DNA from 2 places in the Priestia sp. FSL H7-0729 genome. Region 2 is predicted to be linked to the other one. Evidence: predicted binding sites of a transcription regulator. Region 2 holds the regulator's gene; the other holds the start of a gene.
The links. Region 2 encodes CtsR, which represses protease genes until heat stress. Its sites were predicted from a motif close to ATGGTCAATAAAGGTCAAACA; they were not measured.
Positions count from the first base shown of each region.

Region 1: the regulator CtsR is predicted to act here: its motif matches at 8,113-8,133, upstream of clpP (ATP-dependent Clp endopeptidase proteolytic subunit ClpP).

Region 1 is NZ_JBBOTQ010000011.1:41,186-57,894, forward strand. It holds gene yihA (ribosome biogenesis GTP-binding protein YihA/YsxC) at 1-444, opposite strand, end outside; gene lon (endopeptidase La) at 600-2,939, opposite strand; gene lonB (ATP-dependent protease LonB) at 3,026-4,780, opposite strand; gene ispG (flavodoxin-dependent (E)-4-hydroxy-3-methylbut-2-enyl-diphosphate synthase) at 4,948-6,045, opposite strand; gene clpX (ATP-dependent protease ATP-binding subunit ClpX) at 6,164-7,417, opposite strand; gene clpP (ATP-dependent Clp endopeptidase proteolytic subunit ClpP) at 7,430-8,020, opposite strand; gene tig (trigger factor) at 8,400-9,740, opposite strand; gene MHH93_RS21495 (hypothetical protein) at 9,879-10,814, opposite strand; tRNA gene MHH93_RS21500 (tRNA-Arg) at 11,050-11,123, shown strand; gene MHH93_RS21505 (CynX/NimT family MFS transporter) at 11,897-13,126, shown strand; gene MHH93_RS21510 (S8 family serine peptidase) at 13,263-16,709, opposite strand, start outside.
Region 2 is NZ_JBBOTQ010000020.1:46,044-62,752, forward strand. It holds gene cysS (cysteine--tRNA ligase) at 1-719, opposite strand, end outside; gene cysE (serine O-acetyltransferase) at 762-1,421, opposite strand; gene gltX (glutamate--tRNA ligase) at 1,959-3,416, opposite strand; gene ispF (2-C-methyl-D-erythritol 2,4-cyclodiphosphate synthase) at 3,450-3,926, opposite strand; gene ispD (2-C-methyl-D-erythritol 4-phosphate cytidylyltransferase) at 3,923-4,618, opposite strand; gene MHH93_RS26490 (PIN/TRAM domain-containing protein) at 4,701-5,786, opposite strand; gene MHH93_RS26495 (nucleoside triphosphate pyrophosphohydrolase family protein) at 5,960-6,355, shown strand; gene pssA (CDP-diacylglycerol--serine O-phosphatidyltransferase) at 6,482-7,213, opposite strand; gene disA (DNA integrity scanning diadenylate cyclase DisA) at 7,258-8,334, opposite strand; gene radA (DNA repair protein RadA) at 8,348-9,715, opposite strand; gene MHH93_RS26515 (ATP-dependent Clp protease ATP-binding subunit) at 9,976-12,438, opposite strand; gene mcsB (protein-arginine kinase McsB) at 12,624-13,694, opposite strand; gene mcsA (protein-arginine kinase activator protein McsA) at 13,723-14,247, opposite strand; gene MHH93_RS26530 (CtsR family transcriptional regulator) at 14,279-14,740, opposite strand; gene MHH93_RS26535 (GNAT family N-acetyltransferase) at 15,202-16,377, opposite strand; rRNA gene rrf (5S ribosomal RNA) at 16,556-16,672, opposite strand.

The sequences.
Region 1 (16,709 bases), on a different contig from region 2:
GGGAATCTTGTCCATCTTGGTTGCAACCACAACCAAAGGCAATCCGTTATGACGAAGCCATTCATTCATCATCTTGTCTTCCTTAGATGGCTCATGTCTCATATCCACCATCTGCATAACCAGTTTCAATTCCTCGCGTCCGAGCAGGTATTTCTCCATCATTTTACCCCAGGCAAAGCGCTGCTCTTTAGAAACTTTAGCGTAACCATATCCCGGGAAATCGACGAAGTAGAGATCCTGATTAATTTTATAATAGTTCAGCTGCTGTGTTTTACCTGGTGTTGCACTCGTCCGAGCAAGATTTTTACGATTGATCAAACGGTTGATCAGGGAAGATTTTCCCACATTGGAGCGTCCCGCCAACGCAATCTCTGGCAGACCATCCTCGGGGTATTGTTCAGGCCGAACGGCACTGATAATAAATTCAGATTGATTTACTTTCATATTGTATCTTTCCTCTCTTGAACGCCTTTGCTATGCATAACAGTTGAAGTTATTATGCCATGGATTGTTCTATCATACCAAAAAAACCGTTCCAGCGGACGCCGAAGCCTCCGCAGAACGGTCTACTCTTCATACGAACCTTTCGGATACATGGATTACAGGTGAATTCCCGCCTGCTCAACAAGCGCATGCTGCAATACCTGATCCATGTGGGCTACAGGGACAAACTCCACATCTTCCTTGATGCTGTCTGGAATGTCACGCAGGTCCCGTTCGTTATCCTTGGGCAATAATATTTTTTTATAGCCTGCACGATGGGCTGCCAGTGATTTCTCTTTCAAACCACCAATTGGCAATACACGTCCACGCAATGTTATTTCACCAGTCATCGCGATATCCTTGGACACATGTTTGTTCGTCAGAGCTGAGATTAACGCTGTCGCCATCGTAATCCCGGCAGATGGACCATCCTTCGGAATCGCTCCTTCCGGAACGTGAATGTGGATATCGTTCTTCTCATGGAAATCAGGCGCGATCCCAAGCTGTGTAGCTTTGGAACGAGTGTAACTGAATGCGGCTTGTGCCGATTCCTTCATGACATCCCCCAGTTTACCCGTCAGAGTCAATTTACCCGTACCAGGCACAACTGTCACTTCAATGACAAGGGTATCTCCGCCCACTTCAGTCCATGCCAGACCCGTTACGGTACCAATCTGATCTTCCAGTTCGGCCATGCCATAACGGAACTTGCCCGGTCCAAGGTAGTCTTTAATCTCATCTGATGAAATGCTAATCTGGCCCTCTACACCAGATACGATATTCTTGGCAGCTTTCCGGCACAACGAAGCCATTTGTTGTTCCAGATTACGTACACCTGACTCCCGTGTATATTCACGAATGACACGCAACAGCGCGTCATCGGGAATTTCCAGTTGCTCTTCTTCCAGACCATGGTCCTGCTTCTGTTTGGGCAACAAATAGTTTTTCGCAATTTGCAGCTTCTCCAGCTCTGTGTAACCAGGGATGTTGAGCATTTCCATCCGATCCAGCAATGGACGCGGAATATTGTGTACCGTGTTGGCAGTTGTTATAAACATAACGTTGGATAAGTCAAACGGCAATTCTACAAAGTGATCACTAAACGTATTATTCTGTTCCGGATCAAGGACTTCAAGTAACGCTGCGGAAGGGTCTCCGCGGAAATCTGAAGCCATCTTATCAATCTCGTCGAGCAGGAATACCGGATTAAGCGAACCCGCCGTTTTCATACCTTGAATGATACGACCAGGCATGGCTCCTACATAGGTGCGTCGGTGTCCACGAATCTCTGCTTCATCTCGCACGCCGCCAAGAGAGATTCTTACAAACTCCCGCCCCAGCGATCTCGCGATCGAACGGGCAAGGGATGTTTTACCGACCCCTGGAGGTCCAACCAGACAGAGAATAGGCCCTTTGAGCTTCTTGACAAGCTTCTGGACAGCCAGATATTCAAGCACACGTTCTTTTGGCTTTTCCAACCCGTAATGATCTGCATTGAGCACATCCTCGGCTTTTTGAATATCCAGGTCATCTGCTGTCATCTGGCTCCAAGGAAGGCCGAGTAGCCAATCCACGTAGTTGCGGATGACTCCGCCCTCAGCTGAACTTGCAGGCATCTTCTCCAGTCGATCAATTTCTTTCTCGACCTTTTCTTTCACCTTGTCCGGCAAGCCGAGTTCTTCCATCTGAGTGCGAAGTTCCTCGACCTCACCTGCACGGCCTTCTTTTTCACCCAGTTCTTTCTGGATCGCTTTCATCTGCTCGCGCAGATAATATTCCTTTTGCGTTTTCTCCATCTGTTTCTTCACACGTTGACTGATCTTGCGTTCAAGCTCCAGCACTTCGCGCTCGTTGTTCAGGATATCCAGCAATTTCTCCAGACGTTCCCGAACGTCGATGGTCTCCAGAATTTCCTGTTTATCCTTGATCTTCAAGGACAGATGACTTGTGATCACATCGGCCAGTCGCCCTGGTTCTTCGATGTCAGACACCGCTGCGAGTGTCTCTGGTGTCACTTTTTTGGACAGATTAATATAATTCTCGAACTGGTTCAGAACAGTACGCATCAAGGCATCCGTCTCCGGATGGGTATTCTCCTCTTCAGGCAGCTCTTTGGCCAGTACTTCATAATATTCCTCGTTGTCCGTATATTCAATAATTTCAGCCCGTTCCAAGCCTTCCACGAGTACACGAATCGTACCGTTCGGAAGCTTCAGCATCTGTCTGACCTTGGCTACGGTTCCGATTCTGAAAATGTCCTCTTGTGTTGGTTCTTCAATATTTACTTCGGCTTGGGAACATAGGAGAATCAGATGTTCTTCTACCATCGCTTTTTCTAAAGCCTTGACCGATTTCTCCCGGCCCACATCGAGATGCAGTACCATACTCGGGTAGACGAGAAGTCCTCTTAAAGGCAGTAAAGGAAAACGACGACCTTTCGCTTTGCTCGGTCCCATCGCTTTCGCACCTCCAATGGCTCTCAGGTTGTAGTCATTCATTATTCTATCAAATGTTCACATAAAAAACCAATGAAGGGAAGCGCTTAGCAGCTTCCCGAATCTGTAACCTGTCCTGGACGAGGCACGTCAGCACGCAAATAGGAAGCGGATGCCGGTGGAAAAATCTCCGGTGCAGGTGCAACTGCCTCCTCTGTAAGCTTCGTCTGTTCCATCTGTTGTGATTCCGGAACCCAGGCGAACACTTCACGGAATACGTCCTGTACCGTATCTACCGGAATAACGCGCAAGCCATCCAGATTCTCGAAAATGGACTGCCAGTTCTCCGCGGGAATAATAACCGTCTTTGCTCCCGCCTGAAAAGCAGCCTCCACCTTGGCCAGCACGCCACCAATGGGCTTCACCCGACCATGAATACTGATCTCGCCAGTCATCGCTGTCTCATGATCCACAGGGCGTCCCTGAATGGCTGATGTAATGGCAGTCGCCATGGCAATCCCGGCTGATGGACCATCAATAGGCGTCCCACCTGGGAAATTCACGTGTAAATCATAATCATTCGGACGAATACCCATGGCTTTTAATACGGTTAACACATTTTCAACCGAGCCTTTAGCCATACTTTTTCGCCGGAGTGTACGCGAACCGCCTCCAATCTCTTCTTCATCCACAACGCCTGTAATGTTGATTCGGCCTTGATCTTTAAGAGCCGGAACAGCAGACACTTCGATTTCTAAAATGGTTCCCATATTCGGTCCATATACCGCCAAGCCGTTCACAAACCCCACCTGCGGCTGTGAGGGGACCTTCCGGTCAGGCCGTGGCTGAATCTGGCTGCTACCAGCCACCCACTCCACATCGGACGCCTGAAGCGTCTCACGCTTCTCTGTCAGCGCAAGTCCAGCAGCCAGCTGGATGATATTGACCGCTTCACGTCCATTGGTTGCATATCGCTTGACCACATCAACAGCATCCGGACATGGACTGAATCCTATTTTCTGAACAGCATCTTCTGCAATTCGTCCAATCTCCTCAGGCAACAAAGGCCGGAAATAAACTTCCATGCAGCGCGAACGCAAAGCTGGTGGCAGTTCATGCGGCGAACGTGTCGTTGCCCCAACAAGGCGGAAGTCGGCTGGCAAACCATTTTGAAAAATATCGTGGATATAAGCAGGAGTATGCGTGTCTTCCGAGTTATAGTACGCACTTTCCAAAAACACCTTGCGATCTTCCAACACTTTCAACAGCTTATTCATCTGGATGGAATGCAATTCACCAATTTCATCAATAAAAAGCATGCCTCCATGCGCTTTCGTTACAGCCCCCGGTTTAGGTTGAGGAATACCTGCAACGCCCATGGCTCCTGCTCCCTGATATATCGGATCATGAACCGAACCAATTAGAGGGTCAGCAATACCACGTTCATCAAAACGGGCTGTTGTTGCATCCAGCTCGGTGAATTTCGCGTCTGGTTTGAAAGGAGAAGATGGATTCTTCTTCGCTTCTTCCAGCACAACCCTTGCGGCAGCTGTCTTTCCGACTCCGGGAGGGCCATAAATGATAACATGTTGCGGATTGGCACTGCATAGGGCAGCTTTAAGGGCACGCAGCCCGTCTTTTTGTCCAACAATATCGTTAATGGTCGCGGGACGCGTCTTCTCCGACAACGGCTTGGTGAGTGAGATTGAACGCAGCTTGCGCAGCTTCTCCAGTTCCTTGCGAGATTCTCGCTCAACAGCACTACGGTTTGTTTTCTGGCCACGCAGCAGGTTCCAGAAATACAAACCAATCACCACTCCAAAAAATAACTGAATCAACATGATGACCATACCAAATTCCATGTCTTCACATCCTCCTATTTTGTCGCTATTCTCATATGAGATCGTGCTAATACTTGGTAGTATAGCCTTTTCAGCGAGACGTAAACGGGCGATGAGGAATTTGTATGTGAGAATATAAAAAGCCCGCCATCGCAGGCGAGCTTTTGTTGTAACCAGATATGAATCAATCAGTGCGAACGACCAGGAATAACACCTGTCTCTTCATAGGCTTCGACGATTTTATCAATCTCTTTTTTTAATTCTTCAACCATAATTTCTTCAGGGACTTTACGGATCATCTTGCCGTGACGGAACAAGAGACCTTCTCCACGAGCACCGGCAATCCCGATATCCGCTTCTTTTGCCTCACCTGGACCATTCACTGCACAACCCAACACGGATACTTTAATCGGCACCTTCAGTTTGGAGATGTACTCTTCCACTTCGTTGGCAATGGAGAACAGATCGATATCCAAACGTCCACACGTTGGGCAAGAGATCAATGTGGCTGCATTCGTAATGAGTCCAAATGTTTTGAGCAGATCACGAGCGACCTTGATTTCTTCTACAGGGTCCGCACTCAGCGAGATCCGCATTGTAGATCCAATACCCATGGACAACAAGGCTCCCATACCTGCAGAGCTTTTGATCGTACCGGAGAAGAGTGTACCTGCTTCGGTAATCCCGAGATGCAACGGATACGGAATGATCTGAGCTGCTTTGGTATATGCCTCAATGGCCATCGGCACATCCGATGCTTTGAGAGACACGATGATATCGTGGAAATCAAGTTCTTCCAGAATACCAATGTGATACAATGCACTTTCTACCATAGCATCCGCTGTAGGATACCCGTACTTCTCAAGAAGATGATTTTCCAGAGACCCCGCATTTACCCCGATCCGAATTGGGATACCACGCTCTTTACAGGCCTTAACGACTTCTTCCACTTTGGAACGTTTACCGATATTACCTGGATTAATCCGTACTTTATCAATGCCGTTCTCAATTGCAAGTAAAGCCAACTTATAGTTGAAATGAATGTCCGCTACGAGCGGTATATTAATGCGTTTTTTGATTTCCTTGATGGCTGCGGCAGCTTCCTCATTATTCACCGTGACACGTACCACTTGACAGCCCGCTTCTTCCAGTCGCAGAATCTCTGCAACCGTTGCCTCAACGTCTGCTGTTTTGGTTGTACACATACTTTGAATAATCACTTCGTTACTACCACCGATCGTTACGTTTCCCACTTTTACGGGACGTGTATCCTGTCTTAAATACATGAGTGATTTCTCTCCCCACAACGTCAAAGCTCCACCCTGACAGAGACATGAATTCGCCTTCTGCCAAAGTGGAGAACTGACAAGTCTATATTTCAGAGTTCAACGGGATTCAGACCTATTAGGCGCTTTCTTCCTGCTTATCGTCCTTTGATTGGCTTAGTTCAGGCACGACTCTTTTCTCAACCACTTCTTCAGTAATGACACAATTCGTAACATCTTCACGTGAAGGCACTTCATACATGATTTCAAGCATGATTCCTTCTATGATGGCACGTAATCCACGTGCACCCGTGTTACGTTTGATCGCTTCTTTTGCAATCGCGAGCAATGCAGCTGGTTCAAATACCAGGTTCACATTATCCAGCTCAAGCAGTTTTTGATACTGTTTCGTAAGCGCGTTTTTCGGTTCGGAAAGAATCCGTACCAATGTATCTTCATCCAGCGGCTCCAAAGTGGAGATGACTGGCAGACGGCCTACAAACTCCGGAATCAGACCAAATTTCAGCAAATCTTCCGGCAATACCATACCCAGGTATTCACCTGGTTTCAGATCTTTTTGCTCAGAAACGGTATTGAAGCCAATGACTTTTTTACCGATCCGGCGTTTGATCATTTGCTCCAGACCATCAAAGGCACCGCCGCAAATGAACAGGATGTTTGTTGTATCGATCTGAATGAATTCTTGATGAGGATGTTTACGGCCACCTTGTGGTGGTACAGAAGCAACAGTTCCTTCAAGAATTTTCAAGAGAGCCTGTTGCACACCTTCGCCCGACACATCACGAGTAATGGATGGGTTTTCGGATTTACGCGCTACTTTATCAATCTCATCGATATAAATAATGCCACGCTCTGCTTTTTCCACATCATAATCAGCAGCTTGAATTAGTTTGAGCAGGATGTTCTCTACATCCTCACCCACATAACCTGCTTCTGTTAATGACGTAGCATCCGCAATCGCAAAAGGAACATTTAGAATTTTTGCCATCGTTTGCGCAAGCAACGTTTTACCAGAACCTGTTGGTCCTAACAGCAAAATGTTACTCTTTGACAACTCAACGTCTTCAATCTTGCTTTGTGTGTTGATCCGTTTGTAGTGATTATACACAGCAACAGACAATGATTTTTTCGCTTGTTCCTGTCCAATAACATATTGATCCAGAATATTACGAATTTCTTTTGGTTTTGGAATATCTTTCAGGTCTATTTCTTCATCATGACCGAGTTCTTCCTCAACGATTTCGGTGCAAAGTTCGATACATTCATCACAAATGTACACGCCTGGTCCAGCGACCAGCTTGCGTACCTGCTCCTGAGATTTACCGCAAAAAGAGCATTTCAGTTGCCCTTTCTCATCGTTAAATTTAAACATGAAACCACCCCTTTAGGAATTGATCGGTCTACTGAGCACCTGGTCAATAATGCCGTACGTCTTAGCTTCTTCAGCGCTCATGAAGAAGTCACGGTCTGTATCCCGCTCAATTTTCTCAAGAGACTGACCCGTACGATCGACGTATATTTGATTCAGTTTCTGACGTGTTTTAATAATCCATTCTGCGTGTATCTTAATATCCGCAGCCTGTCCTTGAATGCCGCCAAGCGGCTGATGAATCATAACCTCGCTGTTGGTCAGCGCATATCTTTTGCCAGGTGCACCGGCTGTTAGCAATAACGAGCCCATGCTTGCTGCCATCCCTACGCAAATGGTAGATACATCCGGCTTGATAAATTGCATCGTATCGTATATACCCATCCCTGCGGTGACAGAACCACCAGGTGAGTTAATGTACAAGCTTATATCCTTCTCAGGATCGTCGGCTGCCAAAAACAAAAGCTGTGCTATGACAAGATTGGCTACATCGTCATCAATCGCACTGGTTAGAAAGATAATGCGATCTTTCAGCAAACGTGAATATATATCGTAAGACCGCTCGCCTCGATTGGTTTGTTCTATAACCATTGGCACCAGACTCATGAGACCAACCTCTTTTCTACATGTAATTAGACATAGGCCACCTGTAAAGCAAACCCAAATTCATTCTAACACTTTCCTGTGACAATGTCATTTTTCACAAGAGAGGTCAGACATCCGTTTGTTTACTTTTTTAGCCTGATCATATTTAACCATGTTTTCTATGTATGTGCAAATTGAAGCCATCCTATGCCGTCTTGCCATTTTTTATTTGCATGAACTACATAGGTATGTAAAAAGTGTACACAGATCAATAAAATTAGTGTTCATCCATATAATTACTTCATTTTCTATAAAATGGATGTCATAATTTAAAAATAAGGCACGCAATAGTTCACGTGCCTTATCATTTATTCAACTGACAAGTTGATCACAGCTTGTCTTATTTTTCGTCAGCTTCTGCAACAACTTCTTCAGCTGGAGCTTCATCTGGCTCAACAACTGTGCTGTTCTCAACAAGAACGTCGATTGTTTTACGCAGTTTTACTTCATCGCGAAGGCTGTCCAGGGAACCATTACCTTCGAGGATGCCACGGATCTCTTCAGCAGGACGCTTGTAAGATTCGGCCATTTTCTCGAGTTCTTGATTCACTTCTTCATCAGATACTTCAATGTTTTCCGCTTTACCTACAGCTTCAAGCACCAGGTTGTTGCGAACACGTTTGGAAGCATCTTCTTGCATTTGTCCTCTCAGGTCAGCTTGAGTCTGGCCAGAGAAGCTCAGGAACATTTCAAGGTTCATACCTTGGTTACGCAGACGGTTGTCGAAATCACGCATCATGTTTTGTACTTCGCTGTCAACCATTGCAGCCGGAATGTCCACTTCAGCGTTCTCAGCCACTTTTTCTACAACTGCATTTTCTTGTGCAGCTTTGGCTTCGTCAGCTTTACGGGATTCCAATTGTGTTTTCAGGTCAGCTTTGTACTCTTCAAGTGTGTCGAATTCGCTAACATCTTTAGCAAACTCATCATCCAATGCAGGAAGCTGTTTGCGTTTGATTTCGTGAATTTTCACTTTGAATACCGCTTGTTTGCCAGCAAGTTCTGCTGCATGGTAGCTCTCTGGGAAAGTCACTTCTACGTCTTTGAAGTCACCTGTGGACAGACCCACAACTTGCTCTTCAAATCCAGGAATGAATGTGTTGGAACCCAGTTCCAGGGAATAACGCTCAGCTTGTCCACCTTCGAAAGGTACACCATCAACGGAACCGTCGAAGTCGATTACTGCAACGTCACCGTTAGCAGCGGAACCTTCGTCGATTACAACGAGTTCAGCGTGACGTTGTTGAAGACGCTCAAGTTCTTCAGCAACTTCTGCATCCGTTACTTCACCTTTTGCTACAGCAACTTCGATTCCTTTGTACTCACCAAGAGTCACTTCAGGTTTCACAGTTACTTTCGCTTTGAACTTGAATGTTTGTCCTTTAGCGAATTGTTCAACATCTACGTCAGGACGATCAACCGGGAAAATATCCGTTTGGTCGATTGCTTCTGTATAAGCTTCAGGAAGCAAAATGTCGATTGCTTCTTGATAAAGGCTCTCAACACCAAAACGTGCTTCGAAGATGGAACGTGGTACTTTACCTTTACGGAATCCAGGTACGTTTGCTTGTTTAACCACTTTATTAAAAGCTTTGTCGAGTGCTGCAGTTACACGATCCGCATCCACTTCAACCTCAAGAACCCCAAGGTTCTTCTCTATCTTTTCCCAAGTTGCTTTCATTGTATACTTTCCCCTCCAAAATTCACATGTTCACGTAGGCAATCACGTACAAAATAACCATTTTAGTATAAACAAGATTAGATTCTTTTTCAAGGGGAATCCCTTGATACAGTTTAAGGAAAACGTTTCCGGCCTCGATTAACCGTCCAAACCGGCAGATACAAACTGTTTCATGGATCGATAAGCCTGCTCCAGACGAAAGCGCATCGCGCCTGTCACAGCATACATTGAGCGTGTATTCTCCTCATCATGCGAACCACCCAAACTGTCTGCAACGGTCATATGTAGAGCTGCTGCCCATATATCTGTCATGGAATCATTTTCTTCCAGCATCGATATATAATCGCGGGTTCCATACACCGCCATAACATATTGTATCCACAGTTCCTGGGCAAAATAAAAGAGCGTAGGTTCATGAACCTCCGTCTGATCTGCCACTCGTTCCAGAATCTGAACAATCTGGAGCGGGAATTCCTCTGGTCTAAGAGGCACGGTATCGATTTCGACTTCAACCTGCTCTTCGCCTCTCGTAAACAGGATCATACCTTGAACACCTCGCCGACGCAAGGTTTGTAGCACACGAAATTGAAGCAGAGGATGAAGCGACTTATCTTTTAACCAACTTGTAAGTGCCTCGTCAATCTTCGGTAGATCAAGATAAGCCAGTTGCTCCAAAGCCAGCATCGTCTGTTCAGACAGCGGCTCTTCCATGACTGTGCGAAGCATCTTGTCTGCATAGCCATCATCCTGTTCAAGCTTCATTCGGGCATGATGCCGTGCCATGTCTTCCTCACTGATCTCTTCTGCCTCTTCTCGTTCTTCAAGAATGGCAGGCGAGCTTTCTTCATACTGAGGGAACGCAGCCTGAAGCCATTCGAGCAGGGCACGCCATTCATCGTAGTGGCGCTCTTCCTGTCCCTGACATTGAAGCAAAAAGTGAAGCAGTTTCATCGCTTCACCATACCGTTCATTTTCAAGCATAACTGTCAATTGAATCTGGTAATAGTCCAGCGTCTTAGGAAACAGCACAATATTGTTGTTATGCTCGGTTTCCGGGGTCGTGGATTCCTTAATGGGAGCACCTCCTCTATATCCTGAATCTCCAGTTGGAATTAACCTAAATAGATGTATATATTATATATTAAATGTCGATCTATTTTTGATTTCTCCTGATATTCTAACATAACCTTAAATATAATGAAAAAAACGTTACCGCCGCCAAATATCATATACAAAAAACACTTTAAAATAAAATGCTTGATATTCCTGTATGCATATGATAAAATCAATTTTGCTTGAAAAATTTCATGTCTCAGTAGCTCAGCTGGATAGAGCAACGCCCTTCTAAGGCGTCGGTCGGGGGTTCGAATCCCTCCTGGGACGTATTAAAAAGAAACTTCCTTCGGGAAGTTTCTTTTTGCGTTCTGGGGATGAGAACCCTATGGTTCGTCGGAGCATCTGCTTCGTTAGCACCACTTCGCAGTCTCGACTGCAAGGAGAGTATCCCTCCTGGGACGTATTAAAGAAAACTTCCTTTGGGAAGTTTTCTTTGCGTTCTGGGGATGAGAACCCCTATGGTTCGTCGGAGCATCCGCTTCGTTAGCACCACTTCGCAGTCTCGGCTGCAAGGAGAGTATCCCTCCTGGGACGTATTAAAGAAAACTTCCTTCGGGAAGTTTTTTTGCGTTCTGGGGATGAGAACCCCTATGGTTCGTCGGAGCATCTGCTTCGTTACATGTCTATGTCACTTCATCAAAATGTTTGCATTAGCTCATTCCATGGGTGACCACCATGTCTTAGTATTGATGTTCTAACGAACATAGGACACTTTATATGACTCAAATTTAGCATCATGGAATTCTAACGAATCTTAGAGAGCTTATTTCACCATTCTGGGGGATTAACCCACTTATTTGCACTTAATAGCCTGATTAACGTCGCTGAGGTTCGTTAGAATCTGAACATGGTGTTTTTACCCGTTATAAGAACATCTGGATTCGTTAAATTTTTTCTGGTCCAAGACAGTTAGAGCCTCGCGCTCATGTATGTGTTTTTTCATTTCATTGTTCAATATTGACATAGAATGTTATGCTTGTGGAGTGGATAATGTAACAATCCATACATATTAACCTATTAGGAAACAGGAGATTTTATCAATGTCATCTTCAATGCAGCAGCACTCGTCCATCCATGCCGAGGAAGAACATTCTTCGACATCGAAAAGTTTCGGCCTGTTATTAGCAGGCATTATCGTCATCGCCGCTACCATGAGGTCACCGATTACAGCAACCGGACCTGTAGTGGAGATGATCCGCTCAGATACAGGTATCGGCCACACGATGGCCGGACTTCTAACCTCACTACCTTTGCTCGCCTTTGCAGCAGTCTCTCCTTTTGCACCACGTCTTGCCAAACGGTTTGGACTTGAATCCGCTCTGCTATTGGCTGTCATCATCGTAACCATCGGGGTGACCTTACGCTTGTTGCCTTCCGTTCTCTCCTTATATACAGGAACCGCAATATTGGGATGCGGCATAGCGTTAAGCAACGTGCTCTTGCCAAGTTTGATCAAACGTGATTTTCCATTGAGGGTAGGTATTGTCACCGGATTATACTCTGTATCCATGAATATTTTTGGCGCCATCGCCTCGGGTGTCAGCGTACCTGTAGCCGGAGCTACGTCTATGGGTTGGCGCGCTTCGTTAGGCATGTGGGCCCTGTTGTCCATACTGGCACTCCTCTTGTGGCTCCCCCAGATCGCTGCAGGACGCCAGCGGATGTTATATGTTACCTCCCAGAGCGAAGGGGCACCTGTGCGTCTAAGAACTTCTGGGCTAGCTTGGTCCATTACTTTATTTATGGGTCTGCAATCCCTAATCTTCTATACGACGATTACCTGGCTTCCCGAGGTTCTGGCCGAGCAAGGATTCAGCCCCACCTCAGCAGGATGGATGCTCTCCCTAATGCAGATGGTTAGCGTACCAGCTACCTTTATCGTTCCGATCCTTGCCGGCCGAACGCGAGATCAGCGTCTTCTAACCGCGATTACGTGTTCTTCTTTAATTGTCGGGTATGCGTTATTGTTAAGCGGCATCGGTTCGCTCGTTACCATCGGCGTCACGTTGGCAGGAATAGGTGCCGGAGCTTCATTTGGACTGGTAACCATGTTCTTCGTCCTCCGTACAAAAGATGCCAGACAAGCTGCCAGTCTGTCCGGTATGGCCCAATCTTTCGGATATATGCTGGCAGCAGTGGGACCTCTACTGTTCGGCATGCTTCATGACTGGACAAGAGGATGGACACTTCCGTTGCTGATACAGGTCATTCTGGCCATTGCTTTACTAATCGCAGGGCTTCAAGCCAGTAAAAATCGGATGATCGGTTAGTCATACCATTTATTTATTTATTTATCTATTAAAAAAGAACCAAATGAAACGGCCTCCATCCTATTCATCAGGATGGAGGCCGTTTATGCATGGAACAATTCCTTCATTAATTGAGTCAGCTTTAATGATTATAAACTTACTTCACTTTTACCTTAATCGTGTCTGTGCTGGTAACTCCGGCTGCATTAATTAACTCGGCCCGATACGTATACGTACCCGACGCTTTGCCGGACAGTTTAGTCACAGCACTTTGCGCAAGAGGTGATACCGCACGGAGTTCTTGCGTGTCGATCAACTTATCATTTTCATAGAGACGATACTCTGTAGCGTTGGTTCCCCACCACAGGTTCATGGTCACCTTATAATTGCCATCACCGTCCCAGTTATCCTGAGAAAGAACTGCTTTGCCTGGCGCTGCGTTGGTAACCTGAACAGTCAACGTCTGACTCCGCGTTGTTCCCTTGTCGTTTGTTAGCTCAGCCACGTACGTATATGTGCCATTGGCTTTACCCGTAATCTTCGTCTGAGCAAACTGCGCCCAAGGTGCGTTATAAGTCAACTTTTGCGTATCAACTAGAACCCCGTTCTCATATAACTTGTAGCTAGTCCCGTTCTCGCCCCACCACAGGTTCATGGTAACGATATACGAGCCTTCTGGAAGGCCGTTGCCTACCCAGTTATTGTGGGACAATACAGGCGTACCCGGAGCCTTGGTAGCCGGAGTTTCAGGTTCAGTCTCCACAGCTTCCAATTTCAGGACCGTATTGGCTGTACCCGCAAGCCCCTGTTGGTCTTTTACCGTAAGTTCAACGGCATACTCGCCTGCTTCTAATCCTTCCAAAGGAAGGCTAAAGGTTCCATCAGCTTGTACCTCAAAGACTCCCTCTTTATAAACTGAACCATCCTCTTTACTCACAACATACGTTGCTTCCAGAGAAGCTGCCGGATCAAACGTGATGTCCCATCCGCTGGCAAGCGCAGGAGCAACACGGAAGTACAAATCTTCCACACTACCATTAAGGACAGCAGACTCATCCGCTTTGAACTCCAATGTTTCTGGTGCAGTTACAGCCGGAGCTGTCTTTTTCACCAAAAATGGCGAAGTGTCTTCCTTATAGGTTTTGCCGTCCGTTCCAATAGTAGTGATATCAACGGTGTATAAACCATCCGGAATCTCTGTCACTTCATCCGTTGTGTAATCCGCATATGTGCCGTCCCAGGCAAGATTATATCTTGCGTTAGCATTGAAATTATAATAGTTACCGAAAATGGAGCCGATATAACCATCTTGATAATATCCACCTTCCGGATTAAGACCATCAAAAATCTCAATCAGGGCGAATGTCATCGGATTGTAGAATTCCATCGCTACATTAAGCGTATCCAACGTACCATCAGCCTTCAATGGATAGTGGAAAGGATTTTTTTCAGTGCCTTTTACGGTTTCAATATACTTAACTCCACTCAACGTAACGTTGAAATGAGCAACATATGGCACAGTAAATGTATTGGTTCCGTTCGAGAACTCAATGTATCCTTGTGCTTCTGTAGTCGCAGTAACCCCTCGTGGAACGGTAATTGTCACTGCAAGCTCTTCTTCACCATTCAGTGTGAAGGAACTCTTGTCTACCGCAACGGATACACCAGCAACATTACGAGTTGGATTCACATTTACGGTGTAATCCCCTCCACTGCCATTCCGTGCTTCAACTTTAATCGTTTTGGTAATCGTCTTTTCATCTGTGCTCAGGAAATTACCGTAGTTGATGCTTCCGGTGATATTCTCCTTATCAACAACAGCGCCACTTTCAGTGTATTGAGTTACATCAAGCACTTTGACAAAAGCAGCAGGATCAATAGTATTCACAGCCTGAATACGGCCAGCACCTTGATCAAATACATCAAACTTCGTCGTATCCAGCACTTTACTATTGTTCATAAGCGCAACTTTGATATCAAATGGCGTCCATTCCGGATGCTTCTCGATCAGCAGCGCAATCAAACCTGCTACATGAGGTGTAGCCATACTTGTACCTGATTTACGATCATACGCCTGTGCGTAATCTGCATCTGGCTCATCCTTGCCGTAGGCAGGAATCGTAGACAGAATGCTTGTACCTGGTGCAACAATATCCGGTTTGATGTCCAGTGTTACCTTGGCAGGTCCTCGTGAACTGGATGAATTCATTTCATCACCCGGCGTTTGGCTGCGTTCAAAATCACTAAAGCTCACTTCAACGGCTTGTCCTCCGTCCAACTCAGCCTTGATCACTTCTCCATCTTCTTTGGACATGCTCAGTGTCGGAATGAGTTCAAAGTTATCCCCCAGACTTACACCGATTGGACCTGGAATGTTGTTATATACAATAACAGCCACGGCTCCAGCCGCTTTGGCATTGGCGATTTTCTCTACAAATGCGAGTTCACCACGCTGTATTAATGCCACTTTGCCTGTAAAATCCTTACCTTCAAAATCAGTAGGTTTGCCCAGTGCTGCAAACTCCAGCTCATATTTCCCTGTCAAAACAGTTTCAGGATCTGCTGACAAGCTCCATCCCATCAGATCCAGACGGTAAACCGACTCTGTAACAGCCAGTGGAGCTTCAGTTGGAGCAACTACAGGCTCTTCTTCCACAGGAGCAGCTTCAGGAGAAGCTTCTACCGGTGCAGAAGGTAAAGCAGATGACGTATTTTCTTCAGTTGTAGCTTCTTCTACGTTCGGAATTGCAGCTTCGTCAGAAACTACATCTTCTACTCCTGCTTCACTATCTTCAGTAGTAGTTGCAACTACACCTTGCTCCGAACCTTCAGGCTCTTCTGTTCCAGGTGCCGTCCCCAGTTCAGGGGATGGTTCAACCTCTGGCACCGGTTGTTGCTCAGGTTGTGCCTCTTCGCCTTCCTCACCAATCCAGAAGTGAGTATCCGCTGTAATAAGCTGGCTAGGGCCTGTGGAGTTGCCTACCGTGATGGCCATGGCAGATGCCCCCGGAGAACCAAGTGTATACCGGTTGGGTCCGTCATTGCCACTGGCAACTACTGCTGTCACACCAGACAGCATCGCATTATTCAGGGCTACCGAGGTAATATAACTTGGATCGTTAGCGGCATTCCCCAAAGAGAGATTAATTATATCCATGCCATCTTCAACGGAACGATCAATTCCGCCGAGCACCCATGAGGTTTGACCACTACCATACGGCCCAAGTACACGGTATGCATAGATATCTGCTTCAGGAGCAACGCCAACAATCCCGTAATCCCCTGCTTCACGAGCAGCAATGGTACCGGCTACGTGCGTACCGTGGGATGTGTAAAAGGCACTTCCCCTTTCGTTAAACTCAGGTTCCCCTGAACTTTTCCATTCTTGATATGTCGCTTCATACGGATCATTGTCGTTTCCAACAAAGTCCCATCCACCTTTGTAAGCTTCCTGCAAATTAGGATGCTCATAGTCAATCCCTGTATCGATGACACCCACTTTGATGCCATTTCCTTTGTAACCCAAATCCCATACTTCAGGTGCACCAATAAAAGGCGCTGTGTCTTTCATGTACGGGTTCACTTCATCTGTCTCAGGCGCTAT
Region 2 (16,709 bases):
GCGCATTCGCACTCATGGTGCGGGAACTGCAGATCCTGTCCACCTCCGTGAATGTCCAGTGTATCTCCAAGGTACTCCCTAGCCATGGCGGAGCACTCAATATGCCAACCTGGTCGACCATCGCCCCAAGGACTGGACCAATAGATCTCACCTGGTTTTGCAGCCTTCCAGAGCACGAAATCTTCGGGATGCTCTTTGCGCTCGTCCACGCCCACACGGATTCCGAATTGCAGCTCCTGTAAATTTTGCTTCGATAGCTTGCCATACTCGCTGAATTTACCTGTACGGTAATAGACGTCACCGCCATTTTCATACGCAAATCCTTTTTCAACCAACTCACGGATAAAATCAATAATGAGCGGCATGTTTTCCGTTACTCTCGGGTTGCTGCTTGCCTTGGGAATACCCAAACCCTCTAGGTCTTCATAGTAGGCTGCAATAAACTTCTCCGCGACATGAGGAACGTCCGTTCCAAGTTGTTCCGCTTTGCGAATCAGCTTATCATCCACATCCGTGAAGTTCACCACATAGTTTACATCATGTCCTGTCTGTTCCAGGTATCCACGAACCGTGTCGAAAAAGATAACCGGCCGTGCATTCCCGATGTGAATGTAGTCATATACCGTTGGTCCGCAGACATACATTTTTACTTTCCCTGGCTCTTGGGGAACAAATTCCTCTTTGGTACGACTCATCGTATTATAAATCTGAAGCGTCATGGTCACTTATCCTTTCATCCTATACTGCCTTTAGTTATTGTATCACGTATCACGCACAGTCTCATTTTCACGGGCATTCTGCAGTGTACGTACTTCTTCCTGCAATCGTTCGAGTTCTTGTTGCATACTTCGCAAAGAGTCAACGACCGGATCAGGCAACTGTTGACTGAGGCGATCTACCCGTCGGCCATCCTGTTTAACAATTCTGCCCGGTATACCTACCACGGTACTATTGGAAGGGACCTCCTTAAGCACAACGGAGTTTGCACCAATGTTGCATTGATCCCCCACGCTAAATGAACCCAGCACTTTGGCTCCCGATGAGATAACCACATTATTGCCAATGGTCGGATGCCTCTTTCCTTTTTCTTTCCCTGTTCCGCCGAGGGTAACCCCCTGATAGATAACAACATCATCGCCAATCTCACATGTTTCCCCAATAACGACGCCCATTCCATGGTCAATAAACAACCGATTTCCGATCGTAGCTCCAGGATGTATCTCAATTCCTGTCATGAATCGACTTACCTGTGAAATGAACCTGGCGAACGAGAACCATCTTCGTTTGTATAAAAAATGTGCCATCCGGTGTGCCCATATCGCGTGCAGCCCTGAGTAGGTAAATACCACTTCAAACCATCCCCGGGCTGCCGGATCGTTCTCAAACACCGCCTGGATATCTGATCTGATCTTCTTGAACATGCTCGTTCCCCTCTTGTTCAGGTTCCCGTCCTCCGGCTTACCGGACGGCGCGTTCCTTGGTAGTGTACTGCACACTCGCCTAAACAAAAAACGCCCCTGCAGCATTTAGCTGCAGAGGCGTTTATCGCGGTCCCACTCTGCTCGGTTCATTCTCAAATAGAATGAGCCCTCAAGCGGTTTGGTAACGGAAACCAATCGTCACAACCTATCCTAACGTTTTCCGATGTCATGATCGACAAAGGCGGGGCTGGATTCGGCTGTGCAGCTCACGGGTGCATTTCGACTGATGGGCAGTGGATGGCTCACAGCCACCGCAACCAAAGAAATCTTTCTTTGCTGCGGGACCATCCTCTCTGAATCTGTCCGGGTCAGTCTACTTCTCCCGATCTTTGCTGTTCTATTAGATAAATCATATCAATTATTCGTTGTGTTGTTATTATAGCGAAAAGGCCTCAGACTGACAACAGCCTACTGCGTAATCCATACATCATAGGACTGTATACAGATTCCGAGTAACCGGAATGTGCCCCAATAAGCTTATTTTACTTGCGCAAGCAAGCGTTCAATCACCGTATCACGTCCCAGAAGCACAATCGTTTGGTTCAGATCCCGTCCATGCGTCTGGCCAGTCAAGGCTACACGAATTGGCATAAAGAGCTGTTTGCCCTTAAAGCCGGTTTCTTTCTGTACTTCCTTGATCAATGCAGCCATTTTGCTTGGCGTGAACTCTTCACTTGTCTGTACTTTATCCGCAAATGCCTTCAGCACGGTCGGCACTTGCTCTTCAGCGAGAATCGCGGCACCTTCACTTTCCAGCTCAACCTCCGAACGGAAGAACACTTCCGACAATTCTACGATATCGGATGCCGCATTCATCTGTTCCTGATAGAGATGGACAAGGGTATGCGCCCACTCTTTTTGCTCAGCGGACAGATCCCCAGGAAGGCGTCCTGCTTTTTGCAGATGCGGAATGGCCATCTCGGCAATACGTTCCGGATCAGCATGTTTGATATAGTGGTTGTTCAAGTGAGCCAGCTTGTGTGTGTCAAATACCGCCGGGCTCTTGGACAGGCGTTTCGTATCAAAGATGGAGATCAGTTGCTCTTGCGAGAAGATCTCTTCTTCCCCTTCCGGCGACCAGCCGAGCAGGGAAATGAAGTTAAACATCGCTTCAGGCAAATAACCGAGCTGATCATACTGCTCAATAAACTGAATAACGGATTCATCCCGTTTACTCAACTTCTTGTGATTTTCATTCACGATCAGCGTCATATGACCGAATTGCGGTGGCTCCCAGCCAAGCGCTTCATAGATCATCAGTTGACGCGGCGTGTTCGAGATGTGGTCTTCCCCACGCAGCACGTGGGAGATCTTCATCAAGTGATCATCCACAGCAACGGCATAGTTGTAGGTGGGAATGCCATCCTTTTTCACAATGACAAAGTCACCGGATTCCTTGCTGTTGAACGAGATTGTACCTTTAACCATGTCATCAAACGTATATACGCGCTCTTCCGGTACACGGAAACGAATACTCGCTACGCGACCTTCCGCTTCAAACGCACTAATTTGCTCTGGAGTGAGGTCACGGTGTTTGCCCGAATAACGCGGTGTTTCTCCACGTGCTGACTGTTCCTCACGCTCTTGCTCCAATTCTTCTTCGGTGCAGAAGCAAGGGTAAGCCAGCCCTTTATCCAGCAATTCCTGTGTATATTTACGATAGAGGTCCAGACGTTCCGTTTGACGGTATGGTCCGTATTCTCCGCCCACATCAATACTTTCATCCCACTCGATTCCAAGCCATTTCAGGTATTTCAGCTGACTTTCTTCACCACCGGCAATGTTCCGTTTCACGTCCGTATCTTCAATACGAATGATGAATTTACCGTTATTATGTTTGGCATATAGATAGTTAAACAGCGCCGTGCGGGCATTCCCGATATGCAGGTGTCCCGTTGGACTCGGCGCGTAACGCACACGAATTTCCGTGCTCATATGATCCCCTCCGTCACTAATTGATTGATGATATCACACACGTACAAGGCAAACCACGGACTGAGCGGCAATGCCCTCTCCCCGTCCCGGGAATCCCAGTTGCTCTGTTGTGGTTGCTTTCACGTTCACCTGTGTTACATCCGCTTCCAGTGCCTTGGCAATCACCTCAGCCATCTGCGGGATGTAAGGAGCCATTTTCGGCTTCTGGGCAATAATCGTTGAATCGATATTTCCCAGCTTATATCCGCGATCCTTCACAAGCTGCCATACATGCTCCAGCAATTTCAGGCTGTCGGCATCCTTGAATTCCGGATCGGTATCCGGGAAGTGCTTGCCGATATCCCCAAGTGCCAGCGCACCCAAAATGGCATCACTAATCGCGTGCAACAGCACGTCTGCGTCCGAGTGACCCAGCAGTCCTTTTTCATAAGGAATCGTTACTCCGCCAATAATACACGGGCGTCCCTCTACCAGCTGATGTACATCAAATCCCTGTCCTACACGTATCATCGCTTCTTCTCTCCCCCCAGCAAAAACGCAGCGTATTGCAAATCTTCCGGCGTTGTTAATTTGATATTGGTATAATTTCCTTCCACAACCTTGACCGACATTCCCTGACGTTCAGCCAGCATGGCGTCATCTGTTCCCAGAAATCCGTCCCGCTCGGCTGATTCGTAGGCGGAGAGCAGGGAAGAAAGACGAAAAGCCTGCGGGGTTTGAATGCTCCACAGACTGCTGCGGTCTGGCGTCGCCGTAACGACTCCTTCCGCATTCACTTGTTTGATCGTATCCTTCACGGGAACCGCCAATACAGCTGCTCCACCACCGGACATGGCAGCCGCCATGCATCCCTTGATCTGCTCATGGTTCACAAAAGGACGTACCCCGTCGTGAACGAGAACCCAATCTGTCCCTAGTGCCTCAAGGCCTTTATGGACAGAATGTTGTCTCTCTTTCCCTCCGGGGATAACACGGACACGTGAATCCAGTTGGTATTCTTTTACCCAATCCTGGCAGCGTTCAACATCTGCGGCTCCTGTGACCAGCACCATCTCGCGGATCTCGTCCAGCGCAGCAAATACCTCAAGCGTATGTATGAAAACGGGCTTGTCCTGCAGCAACAAAAACTGTTTGCTCTCGGTTGTCCCCATCCGGGTTCCGCGACCTGCTGCCACAATGACAACGCCCCACCCTTTATCCATGCCGCAATCCCTGCCTTGTCTGTCAGTTTATCGTCCAAAGATATACAATATCGTTCAACGATACACTACCCATCATACCGCTTTATTGGGCTTTTTCCAACAGTTTCGGCTTGGCAAAAATCATTCGTCCCGCTGAAGTCTGCAGCACACTGGTCACCAACACTTCCATCATCATGCCAATATACTCGCGTCCGCCCTCCACAACGATCATTGTGCCATCATCCAGATAGGCTACACCTTGACCATGCTCCTTGCCATCCTTGATGATCTGCACCATGATCTCCTCACCCGGCAGAACAACTGGCTTAACCGCATTGGCGAGATCATTGATGTTCAACACAGATACACCCTGGAGTTCGCACACTTTATTCAGGTTAAAGTCATTGGTGACCACTTTGCCCTGAAGCACTTTAGCCAGTTTGACCAGTTTGCTGTCCACCTCGGAGATTTCCTCGAAATCCCCCTCGTAGATCAGGACTTTTACATCGAGTTCCTTCTGGATTTTGTTTAAAATGTCCAATCCACGCCGTCCTCTGTTCCGCTTGAGCAGATCCGATGAATCGGCAATATGCTGCAGCTCCTCCAGAACGAATTCCGGGATTACGATTGTACCTTCAATAAATCCGGTTTTGCATATATCAGCGATACGCCCATCGATAATAACACTGGTATCCAGAATTTTATGTTCTTCCATCCGTCTATCCTCGTCCACCTCGGGATGACCCCATCGCCCAGACATCCAGAAGGCCCCCAGATCGTCTTTCTTCGCCATGGCAAGGGTGTAGCCGGAATAAGCACTAATCACCGTCAGTGCCACTTGCAGCACCTCTCCTGCCGTTCCCATCCATCCCACAACAGGGTATAGCAACAAAGCCACCAGCAAGCCAGCAACGGTACCTGCGGCACCTGCAGCCAGTTCATTCATAGGTACTTTTGCCAATGAATTGATTCCACTATGCAGTCTGTCTGCCATCAATGTTCCACCAATATTACATACAGCCATAAACATTACAGCTCCCAGCAGCGTCGATACACCAGCTCCCAGTAATCCTGCTGACTGAATCCACTCAGTCATCCATGGGACCGATTTTCCTGCCAGATGATATGCCGTGTAGCCGAACCATGCACCGCACAATCCTGTAAAAGTTAAAATGCCTTTTTTCCACATTAGTCCCTGCACCTCCTTCAATGTATCTTGATCTTTATATCCAGTATGATCCAATTCCAGAATTGCTAATCCCATCCGCAAGAACTTTTTGGAAATGTTGCAATCGTCAGTTGAAAGTAGGTAAATTATTGGCATATAATGAATTCAATTCATATCCCGAGGTGAGTGGCAAAATGAGTACGCTAAGTTTACAGGCTTTCCAGGATCAAGTTTCTGAACTGTTGCTGCGTCATCGCAGTCTGATTGATGTACTATCCAAAACGGGACAAGCCGGAGCGTCTGTTAACCGTGCCGTGTCCAAAGCCATTACCGAATGCGGCTGCATCGAGCTGCACGCCACCAAGCAGAAATATGCCCCGGAGAGCGATATCGCTCAAACCAAGGGCCTGCTGGAAACGCATGTGGAAGGTGAATTGTGTGAGAACTGCAGAGAGGTCATTAGCTCTGAATTGGGGCGTAACCTGTTCTACATGTCGGCTCTATGCAATCTGCTGGACATTAACATGGAAGAGGTCGTAAATCACGAATCACAGAAGTGTTCAACGTTAGGGATGTTTAATCTGTCGTAAGCAGATATGTATGTCGTTCGCAAGGGTTTCTTTTACCGTAAATAGATATGAATACACAAAAAGCACGTATTCTCCAGTTCAGGAGAGTACGTGCTTTCTTTGTATAGTGTCTGTCCCCAAGGCTACTTAACGATCCGAAGGCCGGGAAGATTTCTCATCCTTACGCTTTTTCGCCCGATTACGTGAGGCTGCTGTGCGCACATTATGTTTCATTCCATACAAGGCGTATAACACCAACGGAATAAAGATCAATTTGGATAACTGCTCCGGGAAAATAACGGCTACAGCTATGGCAAATAACACAACCCATGGTGCAATCCAGATTGCCTTACGCGGCAACCCGACCTTTTTGAAATTGGGATATTTAAGCGAACTGACCATCAGATACGATAACAGCAAAGTAGCGATCATCATGCTGACCGGACCAATATCCTTATTGAACAAGGACAATGTAGCCAACACTCCGCCGGCTGCCGGTATCGGCAGACCTGTGAAGTACCCGGGGATTCCCGGACGAACATTAAACCGAGCCAGACGAATGGCTCCACAGATTGGAAAAGCCGCTGTTGCGATCCAAGCAAGAATTGGCATCGAATCTTGAAACGACACCATAAATATGATCAGGGCAGGTGCTGCACCAAAGGAAACCATGTCTGACAAGGAATCCAATTCTTTGCCGAATTCGCTTTGCGCATTGAGTGCACGTGCCACTCGGCCATCCAGACCATCCAGCAGCATCGCTACAATGACCATAATGGCAGCCAAACTGTAATTTCCATCAATCGCAAGCAAAATTGCCATCATTCCAAGAAACAGATTACCCAAGGTAAAGAGATTCGGAATGAATCTGGTTAGCATTGTTGTTTCACCTCATCCATTTCAAGCCTTCATATAGGCAACCCTTACATCTGTCTGTCGATAAACATCTGCTCCTGCAAACGTTTGAGGCCTTCCTTAATGGTCCGGGCACGAACTTCACCAATACCGTCCACTTCGTCCAGTTCTTCAATTGTAGCCATAATCACATGAGGTAGTTGTTCGAATTGATCCACCAGGTTATGGATAATGACATTAGGCAGACGAGGGATCTTATTTAATACCCGGAATCCGCGAGGTGCAACCGAATCCTCTGAAGTAGCCGCTGATGATGGGTAGCCAAGCAGACGGACAATATGGTGAGCATCCAGCAATTCATCGTCCGACAATCTTTTCAATCCAACGATAATTTCACGAATTTTGTCATCACTGTCGTCACGGGCATAGTCTTTATACAGCAACCAGGCTTCCTCTTCTGTTGTACCCACAAGCTCTTCCATTTGCATGGAGATGAGTCGTCCCTCATTCCCGAGTTCATGAATGTATCGTTTGATTTCCGTTTTGATCCGCATCACCATTTCGGTACGCTGAATCACATTGACCACTTCGGGAATCGTCACCAGTTCCTCAAATTCAGAGGCACTCAGATTCGTAAGGGATTGTGTTAATACAGCTTTATATTTCTCCAGGGTTTGAATTGCTTGATTCGCTTTGGTCAAAATAACCCCGATTTCCTTGAGGGAATAACGAAGTGTTCCCTGATACAAGGTAATGATATTACGGCGCTGTGATATGGATACGACCAATTTACCCGTTTGCTTCGCTACACGCTCTGCCGTCCGGTGACGAATCCCCGTCTCTGATGAAGAGATCGAAGAATCCGGGATTAATTGGGTATTGGCGTATAGAATACGCTTCAAATCCTCGCTAAGAATAATGGCTCCATCCATCTTGGCAAGTTCGTACAGATAGTTCGGGGAGAAATCACAGTTAATCGAGAATCCCCCATCCACCACTTCCATTACTTCAGGGCTGTATCCTACAACAAGCAGTGCGCCCGTTTTGGCGCGCAGCACATTTTCCAGACCTTCGCGGAAAGGTGTACCTGGTGCGATCAGCCTTAACAATTCATTCATATTATCCAGTTGGCTCGAATCTTTCATCTTGTTATGCCCCCTAATCTAAAGCAACCGCTAGTGCATCTGCCACGGTATTCACACCGATCAGTTGTATCCCGCGAGGATGTTTCCAGCCCTTTAAGCTTTTTTCTGGTAAAATGACTCGCTTGAAGCCCAACTTCGCGGCTTCCTTAACTCGTTGTTCGGCCCGAGATACCGCTCGAACCTCGCCTGTCAGACCGATCTCGCCAAAGATAACGTCATCCGGCTTGGTCGGTACATCTCTCAAACTGGATGCAATGCTGACAGCAACCGCCAAATCTACAGCGGGTTCATCCAGTCGCACTCCCCCAGCTACGTTCAGATACGCATCCTGAGTCTGTAAAAACATGCCCATCCGTTTCTCCAGCACGGCAATGATCAGATTCAATCGATGCAGATCCACCCCTGTTGCCATACGGCGGGGAGAAGGGAAATGAGTCGTCGAGATCAATGCCTGCAATTCCACAAGCAGAGGTCGTGTGCCCTCCATACTGGCAACTACCGTAGAACCCGCTACACCCAGTGGCCGTTCCGACAAAAAGAGTTCAGACGGGTTGCCCACCTCACGAAGTCCATCCTCGCCCATTTCAAAAATGCCAATCTCATTGGTGGAACCAAAACGGTTCTTCACCGCACGCAATAAGCGATACGTATGATGCCGTTCTCCTTCAAAATAAAGCACGCAATCCACCATATGTTCTAACATACGTGGACCGGCAATGGCACCTTCTTTGGTAACATGCCCCACAAGAACCGTTGCAATGCCTCTGCCTTTGGCAATCCGCATGAACCTTGACGTACATTCCCTTACCTGTGCTACACTACCAGGCGCACTGGTAACTTCGGGAAGATATACCGTCTGAATGGAGTCGATGACAAGAAAATGCGGCTGGATCTGATCCACCGCTTCCTCTACACGTTCCATATTGGTTTCACACAGCACATACAACTCGGCTGAGAGTGCCCCGAGACGATCCGCCCGCAATTTGGTTTGCTTGACTGATTCCTCTCCGGATACGTATAACACCCGCAAACCCGAATGCGTTAACGCATGAGACGTCTGCAACATCAACGTTGATTTACCGATACCTGGATCTCCGCCCACCAGAACGAGGGAACCTGGAACGATTCCGCCACCCAATACCCGGTTCAACTCTCCGATTCCAGTCTGTACACGCGGTTCCTGACCGCTATCTATATCTATGATAGGAAGCGGTTTATCTTTACTGTCAAACAGGGGAGAATTTCTCCCTTGTGTTTTGACAACCGTCTCTGTCTCTTCGACCATCGAATTCCATGACTGACAACCCGGACACTTGCCGTACCACTTGGGGGCCTCATAGCCGCATTCTGTACATTGGAACTTGGTTTTAACTTTGGCCACTTCAGCACTCCTATAATTTAATTTTATAACAGCATTTTGCATTATTCGACGAATTTTGCCTAAAATCCCTGACGTGCAGGGTTACTAAAAGTTTACCATTGTTTGAGATTTTTCGTAAAGGATTATCGCAAACTTTACACATGTTCACGCCATAATCATGTCCGTCTTCTGTCCAAAATGCAAAAAATCCTCCCCGGCCGAAGCCGAGAAGGATTATGAATCAATACAGGCTGGAGTTCAACTCCATAGCTTGCTACATATTATTTGGTTTCGATTTCCTCGTTAGAAGGAACAATCACGTCTTTTTTCGTTACAGACAGTGCACCGTTCTCTTCGTCAATGAGTAATGAATCGCCTTTGGTTACGTTACCTGTAAGCAACTCTTCAGACAATTTGTCCTCGATATGCTTCTGAATTGCCCGACGAAGCGGACGCGCACCGTAAGCTGGATCGAAGCCGGCTTTGGCAAGAAAATCCTTGGCATTGTCGGTGAGTTCGAAGTCAACCTCGTATTCACGCAGTCGTTTGCGAAGCTCTTCACTCATGAGCGTAACAATCTCTGCAATGTGTTTCTGTTCCAGAGAGTGGAATACGATAATTTCATCAATCCGGTTAAGGAACTCTGGACGGAAGGATTTCTTCAGCTCATCCATGACTTTACCCTTCATGTTGTCATAATCCGCACCTGCATCCACAACTGCTGTGAAGCCAAGTGTAGAGTTACGTTTGATCGCTTCAGCACCCACGTTGGATGTCAGGATAATCAGCGTATTCCGGAAGTCAACAACGCGACCTTTGGAATCCGTCAGACGACCATCCTCAAGCACTTGCAGCAAGATATTAAATACTTCTGGATGTGCTTTCTCGATTTCATCGAGCAGGACAACGGAATATGGTTTGCGACGAACTTTCTCTGTCAGCTGGCCACCTTCTTCGTATCCAACATATCCTGGAGGCGCTCCAACGAGTCGGGAAGTCGAATGCTTCTCACCATACTCGGACATATCGATCCGGATGACTGCATTTTCATCGCCAAACATCGCTTCAGCCAGAGCACGAGCAAGTTCTGTTTTACCTACCCCTGTAGGACCGAGGAAAATAAATGAACCCATCGGACGTTTTGGATCTTTAAGTCCTGCACGTGCACGACGAACCGCACGACTGACAGACTTCACAGCCTCATCCTGGCCGATAACACGTTCATGCAGAATAGATTCCAGATTCATCAGACGCTGTGTCTCTTCTTCTTTCAGCTTGTTCACCGGAATTCCTGTCCAGTTGGCTACCACTTGTGCGATATCCTCAGGTGTTACTTCGGAATCCGTACGCCCTTGTTTTTCTTTCCATTGGTTCTTCGTTACATCCAGCTCTTCACGGATTTTTTGTTCCGTATCACGCAGAGCAGCTGCTTTTTCGAACTCTTGGCTTTGAACCGCTGCATCTTTTTCCTTGCGGATATCTTCCAGACGGCTCTCCAGCTGTTTCAGGTTTGGTGGGATCGTGTAAGAGTTCAATCTTACTTTGGAACCCGCCTCGTCAATCAGGTCAATCGCTTTGTCTGGCAGGAAACGGTCTGTGATGTAACGGTCAGACAGTTTAACCGCCTGCACAATCGCTTCGTCCGTAATTTTCACACGGTGATGCGCCTCGTAACGGTCACGCAAGCCGTGCAAGATTTGAATCGCTTCTTCCGGAGAAGGCTGATCTACAGTAATCGGTTGGAAACGACGCTCAAGCGCTGCATCCTTCTCGATGTATTTGCGATATTCATCCAGTGTTGTCGCACCGATACATTGCAATTCTCCACGGGCCAGAGCCGGTTTCAAAATGTTAGAAGCATCGATGGCACCTTCAGCTCCGCCTGCGCCAATCAAGGTATGCAATTCGTCGATAAACAGGACAATGTTACCTGCTTGGCGAATCTCATCCATAATTTTTTTCAGACGATCTTCGAACTCACCACGATATTTGGTTCCAGCAACGACTGAACCCATATCCAGGGTCATTACACGTTTGTCGCGCAATGTTTCCGGAATCTCATTAGCAATGATTTTTTGTGCAAGGCCTTCAGCAATCGCTGTTTTACCTACACCTGGCTCACCGATCAATACCGGGTTGTTCTTGGTACGACGGCTGAGCACCTGAATGACACGTTCAATTTCTTTGCTACGTCCAATGACTGGGTCAAGATTGTTCTCTCTAGCGTACGCCGTGAGGTCGCGTGCCAGACTGTCCAGGGTTGGTGTGCTGACATTAGCAGGTGTTCCATTGTGGCTGGATACAGCTTCACTGCTGCCAAGCAACTGTAACACTTGTTGACGTGCTTTGTTCAGGCTGATCCCCAGGTTATTGAGCACACGTGCTGCAACACCCTCGCCTTCACGAATCAATCCGAGCAGGATATGCTCTGTGCCTACATAGGTATGGCCCAATTTACGAGCTTCATCCATAGACAATTCAATTACTTTTTTCGCACGTGGCGTATATGCAATGTTGGTAGGTTGCTCTTGGCCACGGCCAATCAGCGTTTCTACTTCATCCTGAATTTTTTCCAATCCGAGTCCCAGGCCGATCAGTGCTTTGGCTGCGATGCCTTCGCCTTCACGAATGAGGCCGAGCAAAATATGCTCAGTACCGATGTTATTATGACCGAGACGGACAGCTTCTTCCTGCGCGAGTGCGAGCACCTTTTGGGCCCGTTCCGTAAATCTTCCAAACATCATATCTCCTGCACCTCCATGGTTTTGGATAAAACGAGGGTCATGTAATGAAATAACCGTCGTATTCTTCATATCATTTTTGTTTGCAGCCGTGCTGCGAATAAATTCATTTGGCATTCGTACATGCCTTATTATATAAAAGCCGCAATGCGGCATGAAACCATAATTCAATACAATATCAGGCTAAGCTAGGACTGCTTCGCTGCGTTGATCGTATCACGGATCAACTGAGCACGATAGATGTCACGCTCATCAGTGCGCATATCTTCGCCATATGTTTTCTGCAAAAATCCCGGCTGTGTCATCACATTCAACTCATTCATTACCGTGATAGACAGTCCATCCAACAAGCCGAGATCCACGCCAAGGCGTACATCCGATAAGCGCTGTGCAGCTTCCTTGGAATCTACAATAGCTGCATGAGACAATATGCCGTAAGAACGCATGACACGATCCGTGATTCGAAGTCTGGAATCCGTAATTAACCGTTCTCTGGCTGTACGTTCATGACCAATCATCTGTAAAACAACACCATGCAGGTTCTCAATGACTTCCTGTTCGGTCTGCCCCAGTGTAATCTGATTCGAGATCTGGAACAGGTTCCCCATAGCTTCGCTGCCTTCACCGTATATTCCTCTTACAGTCAATCCCACTTGGGAAACTGCGGTTAAAATACGGCCAATCTGTTGCGTCATCACCAAGGCAGGCAGGTGCATCATGACAGATGCTCTGACACCTGTACCTACATTCGTAGGACAGCTGGTTAAGTATCCTCTGCGATCATCAAAAGCATAATCCACGTGCGCTTCAAAAGCATCATCTATTGCGGAGGCTTTCTCCCAGGCTTCTTTCACCTGGAACCCCGGATAGAGGCACTGGATACGAAGATGATCCTCTTCATTAATCATAATACTGACAGACTCATCCTCACTGAGAATAACCGCACCATTCCTGGATTCATTCGCAAGACTTGGACTGATGAGATGTTTCTCCACCAGCACCCGTTTGTCGAGTTCGTCAATATCGATTAGATCCAAAGTATGAAAATCTCCAAAGGCATGAACGTCATCGTATTGAAGTACTTCGCTCAGCTTATTCAGCACCTCTTCCGATTGCTCATTAGAAGCCAGCATCGGAAACGGAACATGCTGAAGGTTGCGCGCAATCCGGACACGGCTGCTAATGACGATTTCGGAATCAGCCGCATCACTGCGCATCCAGTCGCTGAGCGCCTTCTCTGTAAAGCGCAGATTAGGCATTACGCATCCCTCCTACTCATGACAAACTTTACTCCTGAGCTATTCCTTTTTCAAGTCCTCTGATTTGGTCGCGGATCTGAGCTGCCTCTTCAAATTCCTCTTGGGCGATGCTCTCTTGGAGCTCACGCTTCAAATCAGCAATTTGCCGTTTCACCTTGATGCGACCACCAGCTCGTGCAGGTACTTTACCTACATGGGACGTACTCCCATGAACCCGCTTGAACAAAGGGTCCAGACGGCTGTCAAAATATTTATAACATGAACTGCAGCCAAATCGGCCTATCTTGCTGAATTGTGCGTACGTCATACCACACTCTTCACACTGAAGTGCTTTTGCAGGTGGTGTTCCTGCCGATCCACTTTTGCCGGCTGGATCAAAATCAAGCAACCCTGACAACAAGTTGTGAATGGAAAACCCGCCTGCTGTTCCAGGGATCATCTCCCCTTTTTCACGGGCACATGACTCACAAATATGGAATTCCGTCTTCTCTCCATTTACGATCTTCGTAAAATGAAGTGTCGCCGGACGTTTATTGCATTCTTGGCACAGCATATTGATGTACCTCCTTTGACCCCGATAGTTTTCATTTACCGAGCAAAGATATTAACATCGCCTTTAACATTCTGGCACGAATTTGATCCCGGTAAGGAAGTTTGACTAATATAACCTCTCTAGATACAGCAGCTCGCATCAACCCGGCTTCCCGCTTGCTCAAGAAACGTGCTTCTTCCAATTGATAAATCAGACCTTCGGCAGCTGTCTGCCCGATCTCATCACCAATACTATGGTGCAAATGGTTATGCAGAGCTGATTGGGCCGGTAATTCAATGCGCTGTATGCGAACATAACCACCACCGCCACGTTTACTCTCAACCAGGTATCCCTTCTCAAGTGTAAAACGTGTGCTGATGACATAATTGATCTGGGAAGGTACACATGAGAATTGATCTGCCAGATCATTACGCTGAATTTCAACCATTCCTTCGGGACTTTCATGCAAAATACTCTTCAGATATCGTTCGATAATATCAGAGATATTACGCATCCAATCATCCTCCACTGTCTGAAACGTTAAGTCAATAAGGACCCACACGCCCCCACAGAGTACACCTTCTCTACCCATTTAACCAATCAGGGAAACAGCGAATCTTGCTTCCACAGGTGTCATCAGGAGAGCGAAGGAAGCACGAAGGTCCTTTAATATTCCCTTGATCCTCTGATGAAATGAATTCCGCATATTGGCGATCATGCATCAGATTGTTGAAAGAAAGCTACTTAAGTATTAAACCTTTAGTTGACTTTGACTTTCTTTGACTTTATATACATTATAGCATATTTTGTGGGTTTGCCAAGTGGGGTCACTATTCATTTTTTACGATTTTACACGAAATATTCCCCAGACACAAAAAAACCTCTCCGAAATTGCTGGAGAAGTCCATTTGTCTTTCGTTCACGCCGTATTTCTACATAATCTAATCAAGGTAAAGGAACAGTGGGAAGAATAAATCAGAAGAAATCGAGTAAATAGGTTTCCCTTTTAGGAATAGCTTGTTCCAAAGCCTGAATTACTGTGTTCGGTCCGTGAATCCTTCCGATTTGTGCCATTTCCATTGGTCTGCGATATCCCATCAGCACCGCAGTGAGAGCTTGAATATCTACCTTAATGGTCTGATCATCTGTAATTGGCTCTGATGTTTTCCATATGGACGCCGTTCCGTTCATTGCCACGTTTAATTGCCATACCCCTTCATTCCATGGAGCGTGGGTATCCTCCACCTGTAGAACAATCTGCACCGGTGAGTCCTGGCTTGCAAATGGATATTGGGATATAAACTGCTCTACACTAACGATGCGTGCCATAAAATAAGGTACGATCTCCTGCTGAATCCGTGGGTTATCCAATTGGAAAGCAAGCGTATCACTGGCAGGCGCCTGCAACGTAACTTCCTGAATCATGGAATCATGGTTAGCAATGAAGGTCCACAGTCCTTGCCTAGCCTCTTCATTCAGATGGATGATCTCTTTAATGGTAAACTTATTTTCCTTCACTTCATATAAAAGATAACCTTGTGCTGCATCAGCCTCATCGTAATATACAGCCTTCTGGCTGCACCCACTCACAAGAACTGAGTTCTCCCATCTCGCATCATCCCGAACCAGAGTTCCGTTATAGCGCTCAGCATAAGCACTGTATACTTCCTTTAATATGCTAAGGCCCGGATCCCCACGTCGAATCGTTCCAGGTGTCGCTTTTTTCGAAGGCAAATGAGCTGTAGGTACTTTATAACGTTTAAATTCAACATACGTCTCCCATCCATACTTTCGATAAAAACCAAAAGAGAATGGATGCAAGAACGATATACTTTGTTTGTTACGATTCATTTCTTCCAACGCATGCTTCAGCAGACCCGCTACCCAGCCTTTACGTCTATACTCTGGCCAGGTGGCTACACCCGCAATACCGCCCATCTCGAAAGATCTGCCATGAATATAAGTTTGAAAAGGGATAATGTGAAGTTTGGCTCCTAGCTGCCCGTCCTCATATACACCCCATATATCCTGTGACGAAAATTGACTCCGCCGTTTTTCTTTCTGTTCTTCACTCATTACTACTTGAAAAGCATATTCGGAGAGTGCCATCGCCGGTTCAAAATCATCTACCGTCAATTTTTGAATTTCCATGTTGTCTACACCCCATTCGCTAGAGTTATTATCAATCCAGGTTGTGGCCTAATATCTGATATATGTACCCCTTAGAGTGTGTCAGAGGATTCCCACAAAGTCAAATAAGAGATGCTTTCGCATCCCCTAAAATAAACAAATAAAAACCACCACCGAATATCATCGGCAGTGGTTCTTCGCTTGGCGGCGTCCTACTCTCCCAGGACCCTGCGATCCAAGTACCATCGGCGCTAGAGGGCTTAACGGTCGTGTTCGGGATGGGTACGTGTGGAACCCCTCCGCCATCGCCACCAAACGCATAGCTGTGCTTACATTTCAGAGTTGTTGTTCTC